Piscinibacter gummiphilus: one gene and its partners. The protein of the gene in region 1 interacts with the protein of each later gene in a pairwise test. Links are inferred from orthologs where the notes say so. Each region holds a gene or a part of one and is shown in the gene's direction. Other genes may lie near its edges.

Region 1 (3,035 bases):
ATGTCCTCGGCGACACGGGCGAGCTGGCGGAACGGCTTGGCGACCAGCAGCTCGCGGCTCATGCGCGCGCGGATCATCGGCGAGAAGCCGAGCGCTCGGATCGACGTCGCGAGGAACATGATCGCGTCGAGGAAGGGCGCCTTCCAGTTGACGGCGTCGGCGTGGTCCTTCGGGGTCAGCAGCGTGATCAGGCGCTGCAGCGTGGGCGGGTCGATGGCCTCGAGCCACTCGGCATCGCGTTCCTGCGGGAACAGCAGCGTGAACAGCTCGCCGAGGTCGCGCGTGTCCGGCGTGCCGGGCAGCACGCGCAGGCGCAGGCGCTGGCCCAGTTCGCCGAGCAGCGACGTGCGCGGCGAGAAGCCGTAGTCGGCGAGCAGCGCGGCGGTGTCCACCTCTTCCCAGAACCGGCGCAGCACGCGGCGCACCTGCACCTCGTGCTGCGGATGGCGCTCGAGCACGTTCAGCAGGTGGCGCAGGCGCAGCAGCGGCGTGGGGGTCTGCGCCTGCATCGGCTGCTGCTGCGGCAGCGGGGCGTGGCGCAGCCATTCGAGCAGGCGCACGAGCCAGAGGTGGCGTTCGGGCAGCGACGCGTCGGCGTCGGCGGAGGTCAGCAGGGCACTCAGGTCCCAGGGCCCTTCGGCCGGGACCATGGGGTTTCGCAATTTCAGCATCAGTGCAGGGCGGACGCGATGGTCAGGCCGAACTCGGGGATGGGCGCCTCGAAGAGGTGGGCGTCCTCGGTCATGCAGAAGAAGGTGCCGCGCATGCTGCCCTGGGGCGTGCTGATGCGGGTCCAGCTCGTGTACTCGAAGCGTTCGCCCGGCTGCAGCAGCGGCTGCTGGCCGATGACACCGAGCCCGCGCACCTCTTCCACCCGCCCCGTGGCGTTCGTGATGATCCAGTGCCGCGCGATCAGCTGCGCCGCCACGTCACCGGTGTTGCGGATGGTGATGGTGTAGGCGAAGGCGTGGCGGTGGGCTTCCGCGTCCGATTGTTCGGGCTGGTGGCGCACGACGGCGCTGCAGGTGAATTCGGGCTTGCTCATGCGGCCCATTCTAGGAGGGCAGCCGCCCGGAACGTGCAATATGCCCGGCCGGCGCGGGACGGGCCTCTTAAAATCGCGGGATGAGCCATACCCCCACCTACCGCATCGCCCCGAGCATCCTGTCCGCCGATTTCGCCCGCCTGGGCGAGGAAGTGCGTTCGGTGATCGATGCCGGCGCCGACTGGATCCACTTCGACGTGATGGACAACCATTACGTCCCGAACCTGACCTTCGGCCCGATGATCTGCGAGGCGCTGCGCAAGCACGCAGTCACTTCCACCGGCACCCGCGTGCCCATCGACGTGCACCTGATGGTGCAGCCGGTCGATTCGCTGGCCCAGGCCTTCTGCAAGGCCGGCGCCGACATCGTCACCTTCCACCCCGACGCCAGCACGCACGTGGACCGCACGCTGCAGCTGATCAAGGCCGAAGGCTGCCAGGCCGGCCTCGTGTTCAATCCGGCCACGCCGCTCGACGTGCTCGAGTGGGTGATCGACAAGGTCGACGTGGTGCTCATCATGAGCGTGAACCCGGGCTTCGGCGGCCAGAGCTTCATCCCGTCGGCGCTGAAGAAGATCGAGCAGGCGCGCCGCATCATCGACGCGAGCGGCCGCGACATCCGCCTCGAGGTGGACGGTGGCATCAAGGCCGCGAACATCCGCGAGGTGGCCGCCGCCGGCGCCGACACCTTCGTGGCCGGCAGCGCCATCTTCACGCAGAAGGACTACCAGGCCGCCATCGGCGCGATGCGTGCCGAGCTGGCCCGTGCCGGCTGAGCGCGACGACGGCCCCGTTTCCCTCCGCCCGATGCAGCCGGCCGACGTGCCGGCGGTGATGGCCGTGCAGGCCGCCTGTTATGGCGAGCACCTGCTGGAGCCGGCCGGCGTGCTGCACGACCGGCTGGTGGCCGCGGCCGACACCTGCTGGGTGGCGCTGCGGGGAGACCGGGTGTGCGCGTACCTGGCCGCGTACCGATCGCGCCTGGGCGCCGTCACGGCGCTGAACGGGCCGTTCAAGCCCGTGCCGAGCCCCGACACGTTGTACCTGCACGATCTGGCGGTGCACCCGGACGCACACGGCTCGGGTCTGGGCGGTCGCCTGGTCGACGGCCTGATGGTGCTCGCGCGGCGCGAAGGCCTGCGGTGGTCGGCCCTGGTGGCGGTGCAGGGGGCCACGTCGTTCTGGCGCCGGCACGGCTACGAGCCGCACGCGCCGGCCCAGCCGGAACGCCTGGGCGCGTACGGCGGCGACGCGCACTACATGGTGCGGCCGCTGGTGGCCTGACGCCGCGCGGGGTCAGGCCGGGCCCGGGTTCGAGCCGGTGACCTCGGCGCCCGGGGCCAGCGGCCCGCCGAGCTGATCGCCGACGCGGCTGCGCAGGTGGGCGCGGACGCGTTCGGCGATGGCGGCGGCCTCCTCGGGGCCGATGCACTCGGCGATCTGCTGCTCGGTGGTGAAGTGCATCACCAGCAGGCCGCGCAGCTTGGTGAACGCGCTGTCGCGCGAGGTGTCCCAGACCATCGGGTCCTGCTGCAGCAGCCGCTCGGCCACGCCGGGGTCGAGCAGCCGCACCTTGCACATGATGGCGCTCTGGGCGATCTCCAGGTCGACCTCCTCGAGCAGGTGTTCCCAGCGTTCGGTGGTGAAACGATCGATGTCGGTCATGGCGAGTTCTCCCGGAAGGTGTCGAGCACCCGCTCCGTGTGGCGGGCGATCATCAGTTCCTCGTCGGTGGGGACGACGAAGGCCGCGCAGCGGCTGCCCGGTGCCGAGATGCGCGTGGTGCCGGCGCGGTTGGCGGCCTCGTCGAGCGTGGCGCCGAGCCAGGCGCAGCCGGCCACCACGCGGCGCCGCACCTCGGCCGCATGTTCTCCGATCCCGGCCGTGAACACCAGCGCGTCGAGCCCGCCGAGCGCCGCGGCCAGCGAGCCGATCTCGCGCACGATGCGGTTCACGAACAGGTCGATGGCCAGCCGCGCTCGCGGCGTGT
Region 2 (3,047 bases), 1.4 Mb from region 1 along the record:
CCGGCCACCTGAAGGAAATCACCAGCGCATTGGGCATTCCCTTCATCTTCAAGAGCAGCTACGACAAGGCCAACCGCTCGTCGGGCAGCACGTTCCGCGGCCCGGGCATGGAAAAGGGCCTGGAGATCCTGGCGAAGGTGAAGCGCGAGCTGAACGTGCCGGTGATCACCGACGTGCACTCGGAAGCCGAGGTGCCGCACGTGGCGTCCGTCGTCGACGTGCTGCAGACGCCCGCGTTCCTGTGCCGCCAGACCGATTTCATCCGCGCCGTCGCCCAGAGCGGCAAGCCGGTGAACATCAAGAAGGGCCAGTTCCTCGCGCCGGCCGACATGAAGAACGTGATCCAGAAGGCCCGCGACGCCGCGCGCGAGAAGGGCCTGAACGAAGACAACTTCCTCGCCTGCGAGCGGGGCGTGAGCTTCGGCTACAACAACCTCGTGAGCGACATGCGTTCGCTCGCGATCATGCGCGACACCGGCGCACCGGTGGTGTTCGACGCCACCCACTCCGTGCAGCTGCCGGGCGGCCAGGGCACCAGCTCCGGCGGCCAGCGCGAGTTCGTGCCGGTGCTGTCCCGCGCCGCCGTCGCCGTGGGCGTGGCGGGCCTCTTCATGGAGACCCACCCCGACCCCGCCAAGGCGATGAGCGATGGCCCCAACGCCGTGCCCCTGAAGCACATGCGTGCGTTGCTCGAACAGCTGGTGGCGCTCGACCGCGTGGTCAAGCAGCAGCCGCTGCTCGAGAACGACTTCTCCTGCTGATCACGCCGGCCACCCCGGCTGACCCGCTGCCGCCCCGTTTTGCAAAACTAGACCAAAGCCAAAGGAACCAGGAATGAGTGCGATTGTTGACATTGTCGGTCGGGAGATCCTCGACAGCCGCGGCAACCCCACCGTCGAATGCGACGTGCTGCTCGAATCCGGCGTGATGGGCCGTGCGGCCGTGCCGTCGGGTGCCTCCACCGGTTCGCGCGAAGCCATCGAGCTGCGTGACGGCGACAAGGGCCGCTACCTCGGCAAGGGCGTGCTGCGCGCCGTCGAGCACGTGAACACCGAGATCAGCGAAGCCGTGCTGGGCCTCGACGCCTCCGAGCAGGCCTTCCTGGACCGCACCCTGATCGACCTCGACGGCACCGAGAACAAGAGCCGCCTGGGCGCCAACGCCACGCTGGCCGTCTCGATGGCCGTGGCCCGTGCCGCCGCGGAAGAAAGCGGCCTGCCGCTGTACCGCTACTTCGGCGGCTCCGGCGCCATGCAGCTGCCCGTGCCGATGATGAACGTCATCAACGGCGGCGCACACGCCAACAACAACCTCGACCTTCAAGAGCTGATGATCATCCCCGTGGGCGCCCCGACGTTCCGCGAAGCGATGCGCTACGGCGCCGAGGTGTTCCACGCGCTGAAGAAGATCATCCACGACAAGGGCATGAGCACCGCCGTGGGCGACGAGGGCGGTTTCGCCCCCAGCGTGGCCAGCCACGAAGCCGCCATCCAGCTGATCCTGGAAGCCATCGACAAGGCCGGCTACACCGCCGGCGAGCAGATCGCCCTGGGCCTCGACTGCGCGGCCAGCGAGTTCTACAAGGACGGCAAGTACGTGCTGAGCGGCGAAGGCCTGACGCTGTCGGCCCCCGAGTGGACCGACATCCTCGCCACCTGGGCCGACAAGTACCCGATCATCAGCATCGAAGACGGCATGCACGAAGGCGACTGGGACGGCTGGAAGCACCTGACCGAACGCCTCGGCAACAAGGTGCAGCTGGTCGGCGACGACCTGTTCGTCACCAACACCAAGATCCTGCGTGAAGGCATCGACAAGCGCATCGCCAACTCGATCCTCATCAAGATCAACCAGATCGGCACGCTGACCGAGACCTTCTCGGCCATCGAACTGGCCAAGCGCTCGAACTACACGGCCGTGATCAGCCACCGTTCGGGCGAGACGGAAGACTCGACCATCGCGGACATCGCCGTCGGCACCAACGCCGGCCAGATCAAGACCGGCTCGATGAGCCGTTCGGACCGCATGGCCAAGTACAACCAGCTGCTGCGCATCGAGGAAGACCTCGGCGACGTCGCCAGCTACCCCGGCCGCGCCGCGTTCTACAACCTGCGCTGATCCCGCACCGCCGAAAGCCCATCCTCCGTGCGACTCATCACCCTGGCACTGCTGGCCTTGCTGGCGCTCGTGCACGTCGAACTCTGGTTCGGCAAGGGTGGTGTTCCCCGGGTGATGGAGCTCCAGGCGAAGTTGTCGGCCCAGCAGGCCGACAACGACGCGGCCCACGCCCGCAACGACCAGCTGAGCGCCGAGGTGCGCGACTTCAAGGAAGGCCTGGAAATGGTCGAGGAGAAGGCGCGCTTCGAGCTCGGCATGATCAAGCCGGACGAGATCTACGTGCAGATCAGCCCGCCCAACAAGCGCTGATCCCCAGGCCCCCGCCCCGATGGACACCTTGCTGCAAGCCCTGCAGCCGCTGTTCGCGACGGCCCTCACCGTGTGGGGCGCGCCCGTCAGCTGGCTCGAATTGATCGGCTGCGTGCTCGCGATCGTGATGGTCGTGTTCAACATGCGCGTGAACCCGATCGCCTGGCCGCTGGCCATCGTCAGTTCGCTGCTCTTCTTCGCCCTCTTCTGGAACAGCGGCCTCTACGGCGAGGCCTCGCTGCAGATCGTCTTCGCCGTGCTGGCCGGCTGGGGCTGGTGGCAATGGCTCAACGGCCACCAGGACAACGGCGCCACGCTGCGCGTGCGCCACCTGCGCCCGTCGGCGCGCGTGAAGGCGGTCGTCGCGCTCGCGCTCGCGTGGCCCGCCACCGCGCTGTTCCTCGGCACCTTCACCAACTCCACGGTGCCGTGGTGGGACGCCTTCCCCACCGCCGCGAGCCTCGTCGGCCAGTGGCTGCTCGGCCGCAAGTACGTGGAGAACTGGCCCACCTGGGTGGCCGTCAACGTCGTCAGCGTGGGGCTGTTCGCGTACAAGGGCCTGTGGTTCACGACGGCGCTGTACCTCGTGTTCGTCGCCATGTCCTTCTCGGGCTGGCGCG
Region 3 (2,931 bases), 570 kb from region 1 along the record:
GAGCGCCTCACCTCCCGCTTCGATGCCGGCCTGACCGTCGCCATCGAACCGCCCGAGCTCGAAATGCGCGTGGCCATCCTGATGCGCAAGGCGGATGCCGAAGGCACCCCCATGCCGGAAGACGTCGCCTTCTTCGTCGCGAAGAACGTGCGCGCCAACGTGCGCGAGCTGGAAGGCGCCCTGCGCAAGATCCTCGCGTACTCCCGCTTCTCGCTGAAGGACATCAACATCCAGCTCGCCCGCGAGGCGCTGAAGGACCTGCTGTCCATCCAGAACCGCCAGGTGGGCGTCGAGAACATCCAGAAGACCGTCGCCGACTTCTACAAGATCAAGGTCGCCGACATGTACAGCAAGAAGCGCCCGGCCAGCATCGCCCGCCCGCGCCAGATCGCCATGTACCTCGCCAAGGAAATGACCCAGAAGAGCCTGCCCGAGATCGGCGAGCTGTTCGGGGGCCGCGACCACACCACCGTGCTGCACGCCGTGCGCAAGATCGCCGGCGAGCGCCAGAAGAACTCCGAACTGAACCAGCAGTTGCATGTGCTGGAGCAGACCCTGAAAGGCTAGACCACAGTCAGTGGCAGACTGTCAAACAACAAGCCTGGGGACAACTCCAGAACAACTCGTTCGTTGTCCACAGGTTTGAGCAGTTCCGAAAAGTTGTGGGTTTCGACTCCCGCGTAACCAGACCGGCGGCACACAGGGTTACGCGAGAGCTAAGCAGTTGATAGAAAAAGAGAAAATGGCGTTTTCCACAGAAAGCGTCGTTCCTCTACTAAGACGACTAATTTAAGAGGTTGACATGATTGTCTTAAAAGCAGCGCAAGAAAAAGTCCTGAGCGCTCTGCAAGCCGTGTCCGGGATCGTGGAACGCCGGCACACCCTGCCCATCCTGGCCAACGTGCTGATCCGGAAAACCGGGGAACAGATCGAGCTCACCACCAGTGACCTCGAGATCCAGGTCCGCACCACGGCCGAGCTGGGCGGTGATGCCGCCAACTTCGCCACCACGGTCGGGTCGCGGAAGATGATCGACATCCTCCGCTCGCTGCCGTCCGACCAGGTCGTCACGCTGAGCGCCACCGCCAACAAGCTGACGCTGCAGGGCGGCAAGAGCCGCTTCACGCTCCAGACGCTGCCGGCCGACGATTTCCCGCTGGTCCAGGAAGCCGCCGACTTCGGGCCCATGTTCAGCGTCCCCCAGAAGGTGCTGAAGGGCCTGATCAACCAGGTACACTTCGCGATGGCGGTGCACGACATCCGCTACTACCTGAACGGCATCCTGTTCGTCGCCGAAGGCAAGAGCCTGACCCTCGTCGCCACCGACGGTCACCGGCTCGCGCTGGCCCAGGCCACCCTCGAGACCGAGATCCCGAAGCAGGAAGTCATCCTGCCGCGCAAGACCGTGCTCGAACTGCAGCGCCTGCTCACCGACGACAAGGAAGGTGACAACGCCATCGAGATGCGCTTCGCCGGCAACCAGGCCAAGTTCACGTTCAGCGGCATGGAGTTCGTCACCAAGCTCGTCGAAGGCAAGTTCCCCGACTACAACCGCGTCATCCCCAAGAACCACCGCAACAGCGTCGTGCTGGGCCGCACCGCCCTGCTGTCGAGCCTGCAGCGCGCCGCCATCCTGACCAGCGACAAGTTCAAGGGCGTGCGGGTCAACATCGAGCCGGGCGTGCTGCGCATCGCGTCCAGCAACGCCGAGCAGGAAGAAGCCAAGGAAGAACTCGAGATCGACTACGGAGGCGATACCATCGAGATCGGCTTCAACGTCACGTACCTGATGGACGCGCTGTCCAACATGAGCGTCGACATGGTCAAGCTCGAACTCCAGGACACCAACTCCAGCGTGCTGATCACCGTGCCCGAGCAGTCGGGCTTCAAGTACGTGGTCATGCCCATGCGCATTTGACGCATTTGAGATTGGCCGCCTGACCCCCATATGTTCGAAGGCACCGGTGGATCGCGTGGCGGTCCCCCGGGTGCTGGATTGAATTTCGAGAGACTGAAGCGCCATGAGCGACGACACCAACAAGCCCCAGGACCCCAACGCCAGCGCAGCCTATGGCGAGGGCAGCATCCAGATCCTCGAAGGCCTGGAAGCCGTCCGCAAGCGCCCGGGCATGTACATCGGCGACACGTCCGACGGCACGGGTCTGCACCACCTCGTGTTCGAGGTGGTCGACAACTCCATCGACGAGGCGCTGGCCGGGCACTGCGACGACATCGTCGTCACCATCCACACCGACAACTCCATCAGCGTCGTCGACAACGGCCGGGGCATCCCCACGGGCGTCAAGATGGACGACAAGCACGAGCCGAAGCGCAGCGCCGCCGAGATCGCGCTGACCGAGCTACACGCCGGGGGCAAGTTCAACCAGAACAGCTACAAGGTGTCGGGCGGCCTGCACGGCGTGGGCGTGAGCTGCGTGAACGGCCTGAGCAAGTGGCTGCGCCTCACCGTGCGCCGCGAAGGCAAGGTGCACTTCATGGAGTTCAAGCAGGGCATCCCGCAAGACCGCCTGCTGGAGCAGCGTGACGGCTTCGAGATCTCGCCCATGAAGATCACCGGCGAGACGGAAAAGCGCGGCACCGAGGTGCACTTCCTGCCCGACCTGGAAATCTTCTCGAACATCGACTTCCACTACGAGATCCTCAGCAAGCGCCTGCGCGAACTGAGCTTCCTGAACAACGGCGTGAAGATCCGCCTGGTGGACGAGCGCAACAACCGCGAGGAGAACTTCGCGTTCGCCGGCGGCGTGAAGGGTTTCGTCGACTTCATCAACACCGGCAAGAAGACGCTGAACCCCACCGTCTTCTCGGCCAGCGGCGAGAAGCTCAGCGACCAGGGCACCATGATCACCGCCGAGGTGGCCATGCAGTGGAACGACGGCTACTCCGAGAGCGTCCTCTGCTTCACGAACA

What was found. The genes of interacting proteins can lie anywhere in the genome.
Region 2: the proteins of rpe (region 1) and eno interact in binary tests that used the Escherichia coli proteins (3 or more experiments, as listed by UniProt). The link is inferred for Piscinibacter gummiphilus from one-to-one orthologs.
Region 3: the proteins of rpe (region 1) and dnaN interact in binary tests that used the Escherichia coli proteins (3 or more experiments, as listed by UniProt). The link is inferred for Piscinibacter gummiphilus from one-to-one orthologs.

Annotation. Positions count from the first base shown.
Region 1 is NZ_CP015118.1:571,101-574,135, forward strand. What follows is about bases 10-2,973. They hold rpe (ribulose-phosphate 3-epimerase), read left to right. Parts: upstream 10-1,125; coding sequence 1,126-1,821; downstream 1,822-2,973. Other genes in these bases: A4W93_RS02470 (site-specific recombinase), read right to left, coding at 10-650; apaG (Co2+/Mg2+ efflux protein ApaG), read right to left, coding at 671-1,045; A4W93_RS02485 (GNAT family N-acetyltransferase), read left to right, coding at 1,811-2,329; A4W93_RS02490 (hypothetical protein), read right to left, coding at 2,342-2,710; A4W93_RS02495 (acetate/propionate family kinase), read right to left, coding at 2,707-2,973. Also shown: more of A4W93_RS02470, read right to left, coding at 1-9; more of A4W93_RS02495, read right to left, coding at 2,974-3,035. UniProt on the Escherichia coli protein: Catalyzes the reversible epimerization of D-ribulose 5-phosphate to D-xylulose 5-phosphate.
Region 2 is NZ_CP015118.1:1,997,189-2,000,235, reverse strand. Bases 1-2,976 are described here. They hold eno (phosphopyruvate hydratase), read left to right. Parts: upstream 1-834; coding sequence 835-2,118; downstream 2,119-2,976. Other genes in these bases: pnuC (nicotinamide riboside transporter PnuC), read left to right, coding at 2,447-2,976; ftsB (cell division protein FtsB), read left to right, coding at 2,146-2,427; kdsA (3-deoxy-8-phosphooctulonate synthase), read left to right, coding at 1-761. Outside these bases: more of pnuC, read left to right, coding at 2,977-3,047. UniProt on the Escherichia coli protein: Catalyzes the reversible conversion of 2-phosphoglycerate (2-PG) into phosphoenolpyruvate (PEP). It is essential for the degradation of carbohydrates via glycolysis.
Region 3 is NZ_CP015118.1:1,047-3,977, forward strand. Bases 1-2,860 are described here. They hold dnaN (DNA polymerase III subunit beta), read left to right. Parts: upstream 1-802; coding sequence 803-1,918; downstream 1,919-2,860. Other genes in these bases: dnaA (chromosomal replication initiator protein DnaA), read left to right, coding at 1-567. UniProt on the Escherichia coli protein: Confers DNA tethering and processivity to DNA polymerases and other proteins. Acts as a clamp, forming a ring around DNA (a reaction catalyzed by the clamp-loading complex) which diffuses in an ATP-independent manner freely and bidirectionally along dsDNA.